DNA from 4 places in the Isoptericola sp. NPDC057391 genome. Region 3 is predicted to be linked to each of the others. Evidence: riboswitches for the same ligand, from Rfam matches in the RefSeq annotation. Region 3 holds a riboswitch; each other region holds the start of a gene.

Region 1 (4,189 bases), on a different contig from region 3:
GCAGCGTGGCCGTGTCGGGGCGGGCGAGGAACGACGTCGCGCCGAACTCGCCGAGCGAGACGGCGAACGCGAACCCGATCGCGAGCCCCAGCGACCGCGCGCCCAGCGGGCCGTCCACGGTCCGCAGCACCCGCCCGGGCGCCGCCCCCAGCGTGGCGGCCGCCTCGCGCAGCCGCGGGTCGATCGCACGTAGCACGGGCAGCATGGTGCGCACCACGAGCGGGATCGCCACGACCGCCTGGGCGATCGGCACCAGCGCCCCGGAGGTCCGCAGGTCGACGTCGAGCCCGAGCGGCTTGTCCAGCGTGATGAGGAAGCCGAAGCCCACCGTCACGGCGGACACGCCCAGCGGCAGCATGAACGCGGCGTCGAGCACGCCGACGGCGCGCCGCAGCCCCGCCCGCCGCGGGCGCCGCGACACGACGAGCGCCACGAGACCGCCCACGACGACGGCGATCAGCGCGGCCCACGCCGCGGTGCGCAGCGAGTTGCCCAGCGCCTCCCACACGGTGACCGTCAGGGCGTTGCGCCCGCCGGTGGTGCCGAGGGCCACGTAGTTGTCGAGGCCCCAGGACCCGTCGGGGGCGCGCAGCGACCGGGTGACGAGCCCGGCCATGGGCAGCACGAGCAGCCCGGCGACCACGACGAGGGTGACGAGCGCGGGAGCGAGGTCCGTGCCGTCGGCGCCCGCGCGCAGCCGAAGCCGGTGCGCGGACACGCTGTCGCTCGTGAGCTGCAGCGCCCGCTCCCGCTTCGCCCGCGCGCGCGAGCTGACCAGCAGCGCGCCGGCGACGACGACGAGCTGCAGCACCGACAGCACGGCCGCCGACCGCAGGTCGAGGAACTGGGTGGTGCGCGTCCAGATCTCCGTCTCGATCGTGCCGTAGCGCAGGCCGCCGAGGACCAGGACGACGCCGAACGCCGTCGCACAGAAGAGGAACACCACCGCGGCGGCCGACGCGATCGCCGGACCGAGCGCCGGCAGCGTCACCGTGCGGAACGCCCGCCAGGGCGTCGCGCCGAGCGCACGGGCGGCCTGCTCGGCACGCGGGTCGAGCCGCTCCCACATGCCGCCGACGGTGCGCACCACCACCGCGTAGTTGAAGAACACCAGCGCCAGCACGATGCCGGCGAAGCTCTCCTCCAGGTGCGCCCACCCGAGTGGGCCGCCGGGCGCGAAGAGCGCGCGGAACGCGACACCGACGACGACGCTCGGCAGCACGAACGGCACCGTCACGAGGCCGCGCACCAGCGTGCGACCGCGGAACCAGCACCGGTACAGCACGTACGCGCCGGGCAGCCCCAGCAGCACCGAAAGCAGTGTGCCGGCGAGCGCCTGGGCCAGCGTCTGCCCGACGATCCGCCACGTGCGGTCCTGGGACAGCACCTCCGCGAAGCCGGACAGGTCGAGCGCGCGCCCCGCCGCGGTCTCGGTGAAGAACCCCTGCAGGACGAGCGACACCACCGGCCACGCGAAGAAGACCGCGAGGAAGCCCAGCGGGAGCACGACGGCGGCGCCCCAGCCGAGCCAGGCCCCCCAGCGGCCTGCGTGGACCCCGCGCGTCAGCCGACGACGATCGTCGTCCACTGCTCGATCCACTCGTCGCGGTGCGCGGCGACGTCCGCGGGCGCCACCTCGAACGGCTCGTCGGCCAGGGGCGCGAACTGCTGCCAGTCGGCGGGCAGCTCCACGTCCGGGTCGGCCGGGTACATGTACATCTGGCCGGGCACGTCGGCCTGGAACTCGGCGCTCGTCAGGAAGTCGACGAGCTTCTTGGCGCCCTCGGGGTTCTCGGCGCCGGCCAGCACGCCCGCGTACTCGACCTGGCGGAAGCAGGTCTCGAGCATCGCGCTCGTGGTCGAGGACTTCCCGTCCTCGGTCACCGTGAACGCGGGCGACGTCGCATAGGACAGCGCGATCGGCCGCTGACCGCCCTCGCCGGCGCCGGAGAAGTCGACGTAGTACGCGTCCTCCCAGCTCTCCGCCACCTTGACGCCGTTGTCGCGGAGGTCGGCCCAGTAGGCCTCCCAGCCGTCGGTGCCGAAGGCCCCGATCGTCGCGAGCAGGAACGCGAGGCCGGGCGACGACGTCGCGGGGTTGGTGACGACGGTGAGGTCCCGGTACGCCGGCTTCGCGAGATCCTCCAGCGTGGTCGGGGGCGTGACGCCGTGCTCGGCGAACCAGCCGTCGTCGAGGTTCATGCAGACGTCGCCCACGTCGACCGGCGTCAGCGTGCCGGCCAGGTCGTCGGGGGCGTAGGCCGCGACCTGCGGGTCGAGGTCGGCCGGCTGGTACTCCTCGAACACCCCGGCGTCCACGGCCCGCGACGCGTAGGTGTTGTCCACGCCGAAGACGACGTCGCCCAGCGGCGCGTCCTTGGTGAGCACGAGCTGGTTCACCAGCGTGCCCGCGTCGCCCGGGGCCACCTGCTCGACGGTGAGGCCGGACTCCTTCTCGAACGCGGCCAGGACCTCCTCGGAGACGGCGAACGAGTCGTGGGTGACGAGCGTGACCGTGCTCGACGCCGCGCCGCTCGCGCCGCTCGCGTCGCCCGACGGCGTCCCGCCGCCGCACGCCGCCAGCAGCGGCAGCAGCGCGACGACGCCCGTGGTCGCTGCCGTGGTCCTCAGCTTCATGCTGTCCTCCTCAAGGTGCGAGAAGGGGGTCCTGCGGGCGCCCGGCACCGTCGTGGTGCTGACGTCCGCAGGGAACGAGATTCCCGACTTCCTCCACCGGTGCTAACCGGATCAGGTTCGAGGGTCTGCGGCGGTCCGCACTCTCAGCGCCGCTGGGCGCTCCCCTGTCGTATCACCACGAGCCTACCCGTCGACGCCGCGCTACCGTGGTCCCGTCCTCGGCCTCGGGGTGTGACGTGCCTGACGTGCCGTGACGCCGCCCGGCGGTCGCGGACGCACGCGAGACGACGCGCGGTCATGCCGAGGCCGCGCCGAGACCTATCGAGGGAGAGCACGTGACGGACACCGAGCAGCCGCTGGGCGTGAAGGTCGGCACGGTGGTGCTGACGATCGCCGCCGGGTGGGTCGCGCAGAAGCTGATCGGGGTGGTCTGGGAGAAGGCGACGGGCAGCGTGGCGCCCACCAACGTGGACGACGACGAGCTCTCCATCATCCAGGCCGTCACCTTCGCGGCGGTATCGGGCGGCGTCGCGGTGCTCGCGAAGCGCCTCGCCCGCCAGGGCGCCGTGCGCGCGGCCGCCCGCTTCGTCCCCGGCCGCTGACCGCCCGCGGTCGACGCTCGCCGCCGCGTCCCGTCGAGCCCTGTCAGTGGCTCGCGCGGGGGCGCCGGCGGGCGAGCTGTGCGTCGTGGCCGTGCGGCCGGTCCACCGGTCGCACGGCGGCGAGCGCCTGGCTCAGGCGGTCCGCCGCGTCCTTCGCGGGCGGCGCCGACCGGACCACCTCCGCCGCCGTGAGCGCGGCGTCGCGGTCCCCGACGGGTCGCGCGAGCTCCTTCATCACCTGCTCCCCCGCCGACTGGGCGGAGACGCCCACCTGGGCGCCCACGTCGGCGAGCACCTCGGTGGCCACCGACTCGTCCACGCCGCAGACAGCCATGATGGCGCCCTTGGCCTGCTCGGCGGCCGCGGCGGCGACGAACGCGCGGGAGACCGCGCGATGCGCCTCGCGCTCCAGCGCGTCGCGCACGACCGGGCTCGCGTCGATGACGTAGCCGACGATCTGCGACGAGGCGCCGTCGTTCCCGTGCCGCCCCTGCCCGGTGACGACGACCGTGTGCGTGCGCCCGTGGTCGTCCACGACGCGGTGGGCCCCCGAGAACGGCCGCCCGGCGCCCAGCGCGACCACCGCCGTCCGCGAGAGCCGCTCGCGGTCGTCCGGGTGCAGGTGGGCGCGCAGCACCTCCGGTCCCGGCACGACGGCGCCGGGCTCGCGCCCGAAGATCCGGAAGACCTCGTCCGACCACCACCACTCCCCCGTGGCGACGTCGACCCGGTACCGGCCGACGAGCAGCTGGCTCCCGGCGCCCAGAAGCTCCGCGAGGGCGACGAGCTCGCGACGCGGTGGGTCGTTGGGCGTGCTGGACATCGAGGCTCACCCCCAGTGCCGTGCAGCGGGGTCCGGCGCACAGTTCTCCTGGCCTCACCACGGTACCGGCACGGCACGACACCGCCACCGCACGCCGGGTGACGTGCGGTGGCGGTGCAGGGTTGGG
Region 2 (4,189 bases), on a different contig from region 3:
CACGTCGTAGGGCAGGCGCGTCCAGTCGGCCGTCATGGCGTCCTCGGAGGACACCGGGCGCAGCACGATCGGGTGGCCGTAGGTGCGGCCGTCGCCCTGCACGCCGACGGAGCGGACGTCGGCGAGCAGCACGACGGGGCACTGCCAGATCTCGTCGTCCAGGCCGGCCTTGGTGAGCTCGGCGCGCGCGATGGCGTCGGCCTTGCGGAGCGTCTCGAGGCGCTCGGCGGTGACCTCGCCGACGATGCGGATGCCGAGGCCGGGGCCCGGGAAGGGCTGGCGGGAGACGATCTCCTCCGGCACGCCGAGCTCGCGGCCCACGGCGCGGACCTCGTCCTTGAACAGGGTGCGCAGCGGCTCGACGAGCTCGAACTGCAGGTCGTCGGGGAGGCCGCCCACGTTGTGGTGGCTCTTGATGTTGGCCGCGCCCTCGCCGCCGCCGGACTCGACGACGTCGGGGTAGAGCGTGCCCTGCACGAGGAACTTGACCTCCTCGCCGTGCTCGCCGGCCTCGGCGACGATGTCGCGCTGCGCGTCCTCGAACACGCGGATGAACTCGCGGCCGATGATCTTGCGCTTCGTCTCCGGGTCGCTCACCCCGGCGAGGGCGGACAGGAACCGCTCCTTCTCGTCGCGGATGATGAGCTTCACACCCGTGGAGGCGACGAAGTCGCGCTCGATCTGCTCGACCTCGCCCTCGCGCAGCAGGCCGTGGTCCACGTGGACGCAGGTGAGCTGGTCGCCGACGGCGCGCTGCACGAGCGCGGCGGCGACGGCGGAGTCCACGCCGCCGGACAGCGCGCAGATGACGCGCGCGTCGCCGACCTGCGCGCGGATCGCGGCGACCTGGTCGGCGATGACGTTGCCGGGCGTCCAGTCGGGCTTCAGGCCGGCGCCCTCGTAGAGGAACTTCTCCAGCACGGCCTGGCCGTGGGCGGAGTGCTTGACCTCGGGGTGCCACTGCACGCCGTACAGGCGGCGGCCGGTGTCCTCGAACGCGGCGACGGGCGAGCCGGACGACGTCGCGAGCACCTGGAAGCCCTCGGGCGCGGCGTGCACGGAGTCGCCGTGGCTCATCCAGGTGGTCTGGTGGTCGGGGGTGCCGGCCAGCAGCACGCCCGCCTCGCACACCTCGACCTCGGTGCCGCCGTACTCCCGCTGCCCCGTCTGCGCGACGGTGCCGCCGAGCGCCTGCGCCATCGCCTGGAAGCCGTAGCAGATGCCGAGCACCGGCACACCGGCCTCGAACAGGGCCGGGTCGACGAACGGCGCGCCCGTGGCGTACACCGACGACGGGCCGCCCGACAGGATAATGGCCGCCGGGTCCTTGGCGAGCATCTGCTCCGTGGTGAACGTGTGCGGCACGATCTCGGAGTAGACGCTGGCCTCGCGCACGCGGCGCGCGATGAGCTGCGCGTACTGGGCGCCGAAGTCGACGACGAGCACGGGACGCGGCGTGGGCGCCAGGTCGGCGGTGGTGGGGGTGTCGGTGGCGGGAGACGTCACCGAGCCATCGTAGCCGCCGGACGACCCCGCTCCCCGGCCCGTCCCACGGGTCACGCGGTGGGGTAGGTCACCTCGACGCGGCACGTGCGCCGGCGTCGCTCAGGCCAGCCGCTCCCGCAGCTCGCGCGCCGCGCGCTCGGGGTCGGGAGCCTGCGTGATCGCCCGCACGACGACGATGCGGGTGGCACCGGCGTCGAGCACGTCGTCCAGGCGCTCGGCGTCGACGCCGCCGATGGCGAACCACGGCGTCGTGGGGCGGGTCGCGGCGACCTCGCGCAGCAGGTCGAGGCCGACGGCCGCGCGGCCGGGCTTGGTGGGCGTGGCCCACAGGGGGCCGACGCAGAAGTAGTCGACGTCCGGGTCCGCCTCGGCCTCGGCGGCCTGGGCCGCCGAGTGGGTGGACCGGCCCAGCACGGGCGCCGCGCCGAGCAGGGACCGCACGGCGGGCACGGGCAGGTCGCGCTGGCCCATGTGCACCACGGGCGCCCCGGCGACCTTGGCGACGTCGGCCCGGTCGTTCACCGCCCAGAGCGCGTCGTGCTCGGCGGCGACGCGGGCCACGACCTCCTGCAGCTCGAGCTCGCGCGCGACGTCGAGCGACTTGTCCCGCAGCTGCACGACGTCCACGCCGCCCGCGAGCGCCGCGTGCAGGAAGTCCTCCAGGTCGCCCCGCTCCTCGCGGGCGTCGGTGCACAGGTACAGGCGGGCGTCGGCGAGGCGGGCGTCGGCGAGGCGAGCGCGGGCCGCGTCGGCAGCGGGCGTGGTCGTGGTCACGCCGGCCAGGGTAACCACGGCCCGGGTTACAGTGGCCGCGCACGGGAGCCCCGCTCGGGGCTGAGAGGGCGTAGGAGCCGACCGTCGAACCTGATCTGGGTCATGCCAGCGAAGGGAGCGCACATGCCCACCTCTGCACCCGCTCCGGGATCCGTTCCCGCGGGCGCCTCCGCCCGCGACGTCGTCGTGGTGGGCGGTGGGATCGTCGGCCTCGCCGTCGCCTGGCGGGCCGCGGACGCGGGGCTGTCCGTCACGGTGCTCGACCCGTCGCCCGGCGACGGCGCCACCCGCGCGGCCGCGGGGATGCTCGCCGCCGTGAGCGAGGCCGACTTCGGCGAGCGGGAGCTCACCCGCCTCAACGTCGCGTCGGCCGCCCGCTGGCCCGCGTTCGCCGCCGACCTGACCGCGGCGACCGGTCACGACGTCCCGCTGCTGCGCGCCGGCTCGCTCGCCGTCGCGTACGACGCCGACGACCTCGCGCTGCTGCGCCGCGTGCTGGCGCTGCACCGGGGGTGGGGGCTCGCCTCCGCGGAGGTCTCCGTGGCCGACGCGCGCCGGCGCGAGCCGTACCTCGGGCCGCGGCTCGCCGGGGCGGCCGTCGTCGACGGCGACCTGGCCGTCGACCCGCGCGCCGCGCACGCCGCGCTGTGCGCGGCCCTCGGCCCCGCCCTGGTCCGTCGCGCCGCGGTGCGCCTCGAGCGCGACGCCGCGGGCCGGGTCGTGGCGGTGCACGACGACGCCGGCACGCGGCACGCCACGGGCGCCGTCGTGCTCGCGACCGGCCACGGCGCCACGCCCTCGCTGCTCGACGCCGTGCCCGAGGTCCGCGTCCCGGTGCGCCCCGTCAAGGGGGTCACGCTGCGCCTGGACGCCGGCCCGGAGCTCGCGCTGGAGCACGTGGTGCGCGGCACCGTGCAGGGCCGGCCGGTGTACGTCGTCCCGAGGGCCCCGGGCTCCGGCGCGGGGCCGGGCAGCGGGCCGGGGCACCGCGAGGTCGTCGTGGGGGCCACCAGCGAGGAGCGCCCCGACGACCGGCGCGCCGAGGCCGGCGGCGTGTTCGCGCTGCTGCGCGACGCCCGCGCGCTCGTGCCCGGGATCGACGAGGCCGCGCTCGTCGACGTCACCCCGCGCGCCCGCCCGGCCACCCCCGACAACCTGCCGCTGGTCGGCGCCAGCGCCGTCCCGGGCCTGCTCGCCGCCGTCGGGCACGGCCGCAACGGGGTGCTGCTCGCGCCGGTCACCGCCGACGCGGTCGTGGCGGAGGTGACCGGAGCGCCTCCCCCCGACGCGGCGCTGTCCGCCGCCGACCCACGACGCTTCGCGCCCGCCGGCCGTCCCGCCGACAGACCACTCCCCGAAGGAGCCGCCCGATGACCGCCACCCCTGCCGTCCGCACCGCCGTCGTCAACGGCGAGGCCTATCCGCTCGACGGACCGCACGGCGACGGCGTCGAGGCCGTCGTCGCGGCCCTCGTCCCCGCGTTCGTGGCGGACGGCTCCGTCCAGGGCATCGCCGTCGCCGTCAACGACGCCGTCGTGCCCCGCGGACTGTGGGCCGGCACCCGGATCGCGCCCGGCGACCGGGTCGAGATCGTCACCGCCGTCCAGGGCGGCTGACCAGGATGCACGGAGAAGACATGACCAGCCCGACCAGCACCATCACCCTCGTCGACCCGCTCGTGGTCGCGGGCACCGAGATCGGCTCGCGCCTCGTCATGGGCACGGGCGGCGCGTCGAACCTCATGACGCTCGAGGACGCGCTGGTCGCGTCCGGCACCGGGCTCACGACGGTCGCGATGCGCCGCGTCGCGGTGCGCCCCGGCGGCACGGGCGCGGAGGACGGCGGCATCTGGGGCCTCCTGGAGCGCCTCGGCATCCGCGCCCTGCCCAACACGGCGGGCTGCTTCTCG
Region 3 (4,189 bases):
CATCGCTTACCCCCGCGGGATCCCGCCGTCGTGCACGACGGCGGGCCCCGGGGCGGGCCGCACCGGGCCGGTCAGGCGACCGCGACGCGCTCGACGGTCGGCACGCCGGTCTGGTCGAAGAACGCCAGCTCGTGCTCGCACGCCGCGTGGAACGCCGTCGCCATCCGGTCCCGGGTGGCCCCGTCGGCGGCCGCGGCGACGCGCCGCAGGATGGCGACCGCCTCCCGCGTCGCGTCCGCGAACGCGTCGTCCGCGTAGGTGCCCAGCCAGGCCGCGTACGGGTGACCAGGGTGGTTGCGGGCGGCCAGCCGCTCCCCCACGTCCTGGTAGATCCAGTAGCACGGCAGGACGGCGGCCACGAGCGTCGCGTAGTCGTCGCCGGCCGCGCGCAGGTGGTCGAGGTACGCGGCCGTCGTCGCGCTGGCGGGCACGTCCTGCGGCTCCCCTCCCAGCCAGCGCGTGTGCAGGTCGAGCTCCGTCACCAGGGCGCCGTGCGCGCCGCCGGCCCAGAACGCCTGCTCGGCCCGCGTGGGCGCGAGCTCGCTCGCCCGTGCGAGGCAGCGCGCGTAGTCGCGCAGGTAGAGCGCGTCCTGCTCCAGGTAGGTGCGGAAGTGGTCGGCGTCGAGCGTCCCGTCGCCCAGCGACCGCACGAACGCCAGGTCGTCGATCGCGGCGCGCACGCCCGCGGCCTCGGCCCACCACCGGGCGACGACGTCCTCCCCGGCGACCTCCCCGGGCGCGCCCGGAGTGCTCGCCGGGGACGGCACGAGCGGCTCGGCGCCGCCCGCACGCAGCCCCACCAGGTGGTCGACGGGGCCGTTCCCGCCGCCGACGCGCAGCGCCTCCCCCGCCCGGATCGCCGCGGTCAGCCACGCCTTCGTGCTGCGCAGCGCCTGCGCCCAGTCGCCCGTGCGCGCGAACCGCGTGGCCAACCCGCTGGACAGCGAGCAGCCGGTGCCGTGGGTGGACCGGCTGCGCAGCCGCGGCCCGGGGAGCTCCACCAGGACGCCGTCGGGGCCGACGAGCGCGTCCGGGGCACCCGGGCCCCAGTCGCTCTCGGTACCCTCGGCGGCCGCGCGCCCGGCCTCCAGGTGCCCGCCCTTGGCCACCACCAGGACCCCGTGCCGGGCGGCCAGCCGCCGCGCCTGCTCGAGGGCCGCGGGCCAGTCCGCGGCGAGGGGCTCCTGCGCGAGGACCGCGAGCTCGGGCAGGTTCGGCGTCACGACGTCCACCCTCCCGAGGAGGTCCCGCACGGCCCGCTCGGCGTCGGGGTCGAGCAGCCGGTCCCCGCTGGTCGCCACCATCACCGGGTCCAGCACGACGGCGGGGCGCGCCGCCGTCGCGGGCCGGGACTCGGCGGGACGGTCGCGCGGCAGGCCGTCGAGCCAGGCGGCCACGGCGCGGGCCACCGGGGCGGACGCGAGCATCCCGATCTTCACGGCGTCGACCGCGACGTCGTCGGTGACCGCCTCGAGCTGCGCGGCGAGGACCGCGGCGGGCGGCACGTGCACGTCGCGCACCCCCCGCGTGTTCTGCACGGTCAGGGCGGTGACGGCCGCCATCCCGTACCCGCCCGCGGCCGCGATCGACTTGAGGTCCGCCTGGATCCCGGCACCCCCCGACGGGTCGGACCCGGCGACCGCCAGCACGCGAGGGCGGGTGCCCCGCGTCGCGGTCGGTGGCTCCGTGCGCGCCGCGGCGGGAGCAGGGACGGTGGTGCCGGCGGGGCCGGCGGAGCTGTCTTCAGGTGCGCGCGCACTCATGTCGACATCCCTTCGCTAGTACGAGCTAGATCAGGTTCGACGGGTGTGATCTCAGCGCCCGAAGGCCGGCCGCGACGATGTCGCGGCGACGGCCGGTCGGGACGCACCCCGTGTCGTGCCGCCCACCGTAGCCCAGGTCCGCGCGGGCGTCGGCCGACGTCCGGCTCGCGTGTCGGGCCCCGCCTCGCCCCGCTGCGAGACACCTGCCAGGCGGGGACCCGACTCTTCCGCCGCCTCCCCGCAGCCCCCGCGCGGCGCGGTAGGGTGCGGGGGTGCCCGTGGTCGTCCGTCGTGTGCGCGAGCTCCTCGTCGCCGGCACGACGCTCAGCATCGCGGCCGCCGCCCACCTGCTGGCCGGCGGCTCGCTCCCCGGGGCATCCCTCGCCTGGCTCGTCGTCGTGGCGCTCACGGCACCCCTCGCGGTGTGGACCGCCCGGCGCCGTCTGACGCTCCCCCGCCTGCTTCCCGCGATGGTCGCGCTGCAGCTCGTGCAGCACACGGCCCTGTCCGTGCTCGGCGCGGCGGGCGCGGGGGCCGCTGCCTCGACGCCGCCCTCGACGCCGCTCTCGACGGTCGGCGCCGCGGCCGACGGGCACGCCCTGCACGCGCTGGGCCCGGGCTCCCTCGCGCCCGCGACGGGCGGCGGGCTGCACCTGCACCACGGGGACGACGCCGGGACGACGTCCTGGATGCTCGCCGCGCACGCGGCCGCGGTGCTGCTCACCGCGCTGCTGCTCGCCGCCGGCGACCGGGCGGCCGTCAACGTCGCGGAGCACCTGCGCCACGTCGCGGTGCTCGTGCGGGGCCCCGCCGCTCCGCCCGTCGTCCGCGAGACCGCCGTCGTCGGCGGGCGCACCTGGCGCCCCCGCCGGACCCGCGCCCTGCGGCGCACCCCGCCACGAGGACCCCCGCTGCTCCCGGGCGCCCTCGCGCGCGCCGCCTGAACCTGCCCTGGTCCGCCGTCGGACAAGGGCGGGTCCCTCGTCGTCCGACGACCACCGACCACCCCTGACAGCCAGGAGCAGTAGACCCATGTCCAGGACCATTCCTGCCCGCACCCCTGCGCGCACCCCGAGGCGCCTCGCCGGCGCCGCCGCCCTCGCCCTGCCGGCCCTCGTGCTCGGCGCGGCCGCCGCCTCCGCGCACGTCACCGTGACTCCCGACGCCGCCGAGGCCGGGTCGTACGCCACCCTCACCTTCAAGGTCCCCAACGAGTCCGCCGAGGCCTCGACCACCGCGGTGAAGGTCGACCTCCCCACCGACACCCCGTTCACCAGCGTGTCCGTCGAGCCCGTCCCGGGCTGGACCGCGAAGGTCACCCAGGCGCCGCTGCCCGAGCCGGTCGAGGTGCACGGCACCACCGTCACCGAGGCGCCCGCGAGCATCGAGTGGACCGCCGACGACGCCGACGCCGGCATCGCGCCGGGCGAGTTCCTCCGGTTCACGGTGTCGGCCGGCGCCGTCCCGGACGGCGTCGAGGCGCTCGCGCTGCCCGCCACCCAGACGTACTCCGACGGCGAGGTCGTCGCCTGGGACCAGGTGGCGTCCGGCGACGCGGAGCCCGAGCTCCCGGCGCCCGTCCTGCAGGTCGTGCCGGCCGACGCGGACGACGACCACGGCACGGCGTCCGCGGCCGGCGAGGCCGCCGACGGGTCCGCCGGCGCGGCGACGGACGCGACGACGTCCGGCGACGACCCCGGCACGCTCCCGCTCGCGCTGGGCGCGGCCGGGCTGGGCCTCGGCCTGGTGGGCGCCGTCACCGGCGTGGTCGCCCTCGCCCGCACGCGCGCCGCGGCCCCGGCGGGCTCCTCCGGCGCCACCTCCGACGACACGGGGCGCCGGTGAGCGCCCGGGGCGGCCGCGCCGCGCGACGCGCCCTCGCCGCGACCGGGTCGCTCGCCCTCGCCCTCGGCCTCGGCACGGCCGGGGTCGTCGGGGCGGCGGCGCCCGCGAGCGCCCACAACGTCGTCGTCGGCACGTCGCCGGCCTCGGGGTCGACCGTGACCGAGCCTCCGGAGTCCGTCGACGTGACGTTCGACGACGTGGTGCTCGACCTGTCCGCCGAGGGCTCCAGCACGGTCGTCACCGTGACGGACGCCGACGGCACCGACTACGCGACCGGGTGCCCGACGACGCAGGACCGCACCGTGTCGGTGCCCGTCGCGCTCGGCGAGGCCGGCGAGTACACGGTCGACTGGCGGATCGTGTCGGCCGACGGGCACCCGACCAGCGGCGGGTTCTCCTTCACCTACGACCCGCCCGCCGGGGCCGAGGCCGCCGCCCCCGCGGCGGACGCGACACCGTGCGCCCCGGCCGGGACCGCCGAGGACGACGGGTCGGACGGCGCGTCCGGCGCTGCGGCGGACGGCGCGGCGGAGGGTGCGTCAGACGGTGCGTCCGCCGGGGACGCCGGCGCCTCGGAGCTG
Region 4 (4,189 bases), on a different contig from region 3:
CCGTCCCGCCCGCTGACCCGCCGCGAGATCCGCGAGCGGGAGCAGGCGGCCGCCGCCGCGCAGGCGAGCGCCGGCCCGCCGGCGCCGTCGGGGCCGGAGCACGGCGCGCCCGCCGCGAGGTCGCCGTTCGCCCCGCCCCCCGCGCAGGCGCCCGCGCCGCGGTTCCCCGCACCGGCGACCAGCGCGCCGTCGCGCCGCTCGCTCCGCGAGCAGAGCCCGGCGCCCGCCCCGGCCCCCGCGCCGATGGTGCGGCCGCCGTCCACCTCCGCCGGCGTGCGCGGGCTGGACGAGACGGGCCGGCTGGCCCCGATCCAGCGGCCCACCGGCGAGATGTCCCGCGCCGTCGCCCCGACGCCCTCGGTGCGTCCCGCGGCGCCGTCCGGCGCCCCGGCCGCGCCGCCCGCGCGCCCCTCGACCCGCCGCGACCAGGGCGCCGCCCCGACGGGCGCCGCGACCGGGCTCGGGCTGCCGCCGCTGGCGGCGCCGGCGAGCGCCCCGTCCACGGCGGCCCCGGCGGCCAGCCCGCCGGCCACGGTCGCGCCGCGCCCCGACGGCCCCGCCCGCCGTTCCCCGTTCGGGACGACCGGCACCTCCTCGCCGTTCGGCACCACGTCCGCGTCGGCGTCGGCGCCGCCCGCGCAGGCGGGCCCCGCACCGGCCCCGAGCGCGACGCCGCCGGCCGCCTCCACGTCGGTGGCGCCCCCGCTGCCCTGGGCGAGCCCGACCACCGAGCGGCCCGCGTCCGTGCCGCCGTCCCGCCCCGCGGCGGGGCCCGCGCAGCCGTCGGCCGCGCCGGAGCGCCCCGCCGCGTCGCCGTTCGACGCGCTGGTCGCGTCGGAGCAGCCCGTCCGCGCGCGCTCGGCCGCGCCGCCGGAGGACGAGGACGACGACGAGGACTGGGACGAGCCCGAGGCGTCGTACACCTGGCTGCACTACATCGTCCTCGTGGTCGTCGCGTTCGTGCTGGGGCTCCTGGTCTGGAAGCTGCTGCTCCAGGCGCCCGACGACAGCGACTTCCAGACCGACGCCGCCGCGCCCGCGGCCGCCGTCTCCCTCACGTACGAGCACCCCGGAGCCGCTGCATGACCGCTAGCCCCCGCGCCGTCGAGCTGGCGGTCGTCGCCGCCCGGGCCGCGTCGGACCGCAAGGCGCAGGAGATCATCGCGCTGGACGTGAGCGACCAGCTGGTGCTCACGGACGTGTTCCTCATCGCGTCCGGCACGAACGAGCGGCAGGTCTCGGCCATTGTGGACGCCGTCGAGGAGGCGATGTTCCTCGCGGGGTCCAAGCCGATCCGCCGCGAGGGCAAGGCGCAGGCGCGGTGGGTGCTGCTGGACTTCGGCGAGGTCGTCGTGCACGTGCAGCACGCCGAGGACCGGGTGTACTACGCGCTCGAGCGCCTGTGGAAGGACTGCCCGGCCGTCGAGCTGCCGGAGGACGCGCGCGGCGGGGACGGCGCGGCGGCCGCCGCCGAGTACGGCGACGGCGAGGGCGACGGCGCGATCCGTCTCGCGGGCGACGAGTGACGGCCGGCACCGTCGTCCTGCTGCGGCACGCCCGCACCGCCTACAACGCGTCGCTGCGGCTGCAGGGGCAGATCGACATCCCGCTCGACGAGGTCGGGCGCTGGCAGGCGACGGAGGGCGGTTCCGCCCTCGCGTCGTCGCACCGGGCGACGCGCATCGTGTCGTCCGACCTGGGCCGCGCCGTCGAGACGGCGGCCGCGTACGCGGAGGCGCTCGGCGGGGCGCCCGTCGTCACGGACGAGCGACTGCGCGAGCGCGGTTTCGGCGCCTGGGAGGGCCTCACCGGCGCGGAGCTGCAGGAGCGATGGCCCGAGGAGTATGCGGCCTGGCGCCTGGGCGCCGAGCCCGTGGGCGCGGGGGCCGAGACGAAGGCGGCGGTCGCGCAGCGCATGGCCGAGGCCGTGGCCGGGCACGCCGCGGACCTGGACGACGACGCGACGCTCGTCGTGGTCTCGCACGGCGCCGCCATCTCGCTGGCGGTCACGGCGCTGCTCGGGCTCGACCCGACCACCTGGCGCGGGCTCGCGGGCATGCACAACGTGCACTGGTCGCACCTGCACCGTGCGGGCGAGGGGGCCGTGCCGGCCTGGCGCCTCGTGGCGCACAACGTGGGCGCGGGCTACCCGCTGGACCGCTGGCAGGCGGGGCCGGACTGGAATTTGGAACCTGGCCCGAAGTCTGCCTAAGATATCGACGTTCCCGAGGGGCGCAAGCCCGGAGGAACACACCGAATCAGACGAATCGCCCGGTCGCCGCCGGCCGCGAGAGTCGGTTCTCGGGGCTGTGGCGCAGCTGGTAGCGCACCTGCATGGCATGCAGGGGGTCAGGGGTTCGAGTCCCCTCAGCTCCACCCCGTCGAGAAGGCCCGGAACCTCATGGTTCCGGGCCTTCTTGCGTGACCAGGGGTTTCACGGTGCGGGACGCCCTTGCGCCGGCGCCGTGGTCGCCTAAGGTCGGACCTGCGGTCGCGTCGTCGGCCGTCACATCTGAAGACACCCATGACAGGGGAGCGCCGTCGAAGGGGCGCTGAGAGTGCGGGCACAGCCGCAGACCCTTGGAACCTGCTCCGGTTAGCACCGGCGAAGGGAGTTACCTGGAATGTCCGCGCCCGAAACCGCTTCGCGCCCCGTGCGCAGCACCCTCCGCGCGTCCCTGCGGTACCGCACCGTCGACCTCGTCACGGTGGCCATGCTCGGCGTGGCCGTCGGCGTCGTCTTCTGGGGCTGGACCCAGCTCTACCACCTGCTCTCCGCCGGGCTGGCGGTCGCGTTCCCGCCGGCCACCGGGCTGCTCGGCGGCGGCTGGCTGCTCGGCGGCGTGCTGGGCGGGCTGATCGTCCGCCGCCCCGGCGCGGCGCTGCTCACCGAGGTCGTCGCCGCCAGCGTCGAGGCCCTGCTCGGTGCCGGCTGGGGCTTCTCGGCGATCGTCTCCGGCGTCGTCCAGGGCGTCGGCGCCGAGCTCGTGCTCGCCCTGTTCCTCTACCGCCGCTTCGGCACCGCAGTCGCGGCCATGGCGGGCGCGGCGGCGGGCGCGTGCGGCGCCGTCTACGAGTGGTTCGCGTACTACCCGGACTGGGAGTGGAGCTTCCGGCTGGCGTACCTCGGCCTGTTCGCGCTGTCCGGCGCGCTGCTCGCCGGCCTCGGGGGAGCGGCGCTCGTGCGCGCCCTCGCCCGGGCCGGCGTGCTCGACGCGTTCGGGCCGGGGCGCGACCTCGCCGACCGTGCCGTCGACCGCTCCCCGGCCTGACGGCGTGGCGCGCGACGACGTCCGGGCGCGCGTGCGGGGGCTGCGCTGGCGGCCCACCGGGCGCGCGGCCCCGACGATCGAGGGCCTCGACCTCACCGTCGGCGTGGGGGAGCGCGTCGGGCTGGTCGGCCCCAGCGGGACGGGCAAGTCGACCGTGCTGCACGCCCTGGCCGGAGTGCTGGGTGACCCGCTGCCCGGCGAGCTGTCCGGCACCGTGCACGTGGACGGCGGGGTGGGCCTCGTCCCGCAGGACCCGGGATCCGCGGTCGTCGCGGCACGGATCGGACGGGACGTCGCCTTCGGCCCCGAGAACGCCGGCCTACCGCGGGCGGAGATCCGGCGCCGCGCCGGTGAGGCCCTGGACCGGGTCGGGCTGCGGTACCCGCCCGAGCGGCCGACGTCGGCCCTCTCGGGCGGGGAGCTGCAGCGGCTCGCGCTCGCGGGGGCGCTGGCGTGCGCACCCGGCCTGCTGCTCCTGGACGAGCCGACCGCGATGCTCGACCCCGCCGCCGCGGACGAGGTGCGCGCCGCCGTCGTCGGGGCCCTGGAGGGCACGGACACGTCCCTCGTCGTGGTCGACCACCACGTCGGGCCGTGGCTCGAGCGCCTCGACCGCGTCGTGGTGCTCGGGCCCGGCGGCCGGGTGACGCATGACGTCGCACCCGCCGCGCTGCGGGACGGCCCGACCGGCCTGCGGGACGAGCTGACCCGCGCGGGGGTCTGGCTGCCGGGCGTGCCGGCGCCCGCGCCGCTGGAGGTGCCCGGGGCCCTGGTGGCGCCGGACGGAACCGGGCCGGAGGTCGCGGCCGACGGGCTCGTCGTCGACCTCGTCACCCGCGGCCTGCGGGGACGCACCACGACACGCGCCCTGGACGGGGCGTCCGTGCGGCTGCCAGCGGGGGCGCTCACCGCCGTCA

The links. Region 3 has a riboswitch for thiamine pyrophosphate ahead of ACFUVW_RS14130 (bifunctional hydroxymethylpyrimidine kinase/phosphomethylpyrimidine kinase). Riboswitches for the same ligand answer to the same signal wherever they lie in the genome.
Region 1: it holds a riboswitch for thiamine pyrophosphate, as region 3 does, so the genes downstream of both, ACFUVW_RS10705 (thiamine ABC transporter substrate binding subunit) here and ACFUVW_RS14130 (bifunctional hydroxymethylpyrimidine kinase/phosphomethylpyrimidine kinase) in region 3, are expected to answer to the same signal.
Region 2: it holds a riboswitch for thiamine pyrophosphate, as region 3 does, so the genes downstream of both, thiO (glycine oxidase ThiO) here and ACFUVW_RS14130 (bifunctional hydroxymethylpyrimidine kinase/phosphomethylpyrimidine kinase) in region 3, are expected to answer to the same signal.
Region 4: it holds a riboswitch for thiamine pyrophosphate, as region 3 does, so the genes downstream of both, ACFUVW_RS02560 (ECF transporter S component) here and ACFUVW_RS14130 (bifunctional hydroxymethylpyrimidine kinase/phosphomethylpyrimidine kinase) in region 3, are expected to answer to the same signal.

What each region holds. Positions count from the first base shown of each region.
Region 1 is NZ_JBHVBO010000068.1:2,952-7,140, reverse strand. Features, by position in the region: gene ACFUVW_RS10710 (ABC transporter permease) at 1-1,588, opposite strand, end outside; gene ACFUVW_RS10705 (thiamine ABC transporter substrate binding subunit) at 1,564-2,637, opposite strand; TPP riboswitch at 2,709-2,813, opposite strand; gene ACFUVW_RS10700 (DUF4235 domain-containing protein) at 2,973-3,239, shown strand; gene ACFUVW_RS10695 (PAS domain-containing protein) at 3,283-4,062, opposite strand.
Region 2 is NZ_JBHVBO010000188.1:654-4,842, reverse strand. Features, by position in the region: gene guaA (glutamine-hydrolyzing GMP synthase) at 1-1,506, opposite strand, end outside; gene thiE (thiamine phosphate synthase) at 1,606-2,280, opposite strand; TPP riboswitch at 2,312-2,414, shown strand; gene thiO (glycine oxidase ThiO) at 2,404-3,654, shown strand; gene thiS (sulfur carrier protein ThiS) at 3,651-3,896, shown strand; gene ACFUVW_RS17875 (thiazole synthase) at 3,917-4,189, shown strand, end outside.
Region 3 is NZ_JBHVBO010000113.1:9,828-14,016, forward strand. Features, by position in the region: gene ACFUVW_RS14130 (bifunctional hydroxymethylpyrimidine kinase/phosphomethylpyrimidine kinase) at 72-1,763, opposite strand; TPP riboswitch at 1,754-1,884, opposite strand; gene ACFUVW_RS14135 (hypothetical protein) at 2,036-2,707, shown strand; gene ACFUVW_RS14140 (YcnI family protein) at 2,796-3,608, shown strand; gene ACFUVW_RS14145 (copper resistance protein CopC) at 3,605-4,189, shown strand, end outside.
Region 4 is NZ_JBHVBO010000009.1:6,528-10,716, forward strand. Features, by position in the region: gene ACFUVW_RS02540 (hypothetical protein) at 1-1,086, shown strand, start outside; gene rsfS (ribosome silencing factor) at 1,083-1,526, shown strand; gene ACFUVW_RS02550 (histidine phosphatase family protein) at 1,523-2,212, shown strand; tRNA gene ACFUVW_RS02555 (tRNA-Ala) at 2,304-2,376, shown strand; TPP riboswitch at 2,520-2,631, shown strand; gene ACFUVW_RS02560 (ECF transporter S component) at 2,655-3,272, shown strand; gene ACFUVW_RS02565 (ABC transporter ATP-binding protein) at 3,277-4,189, shown strand, end outside.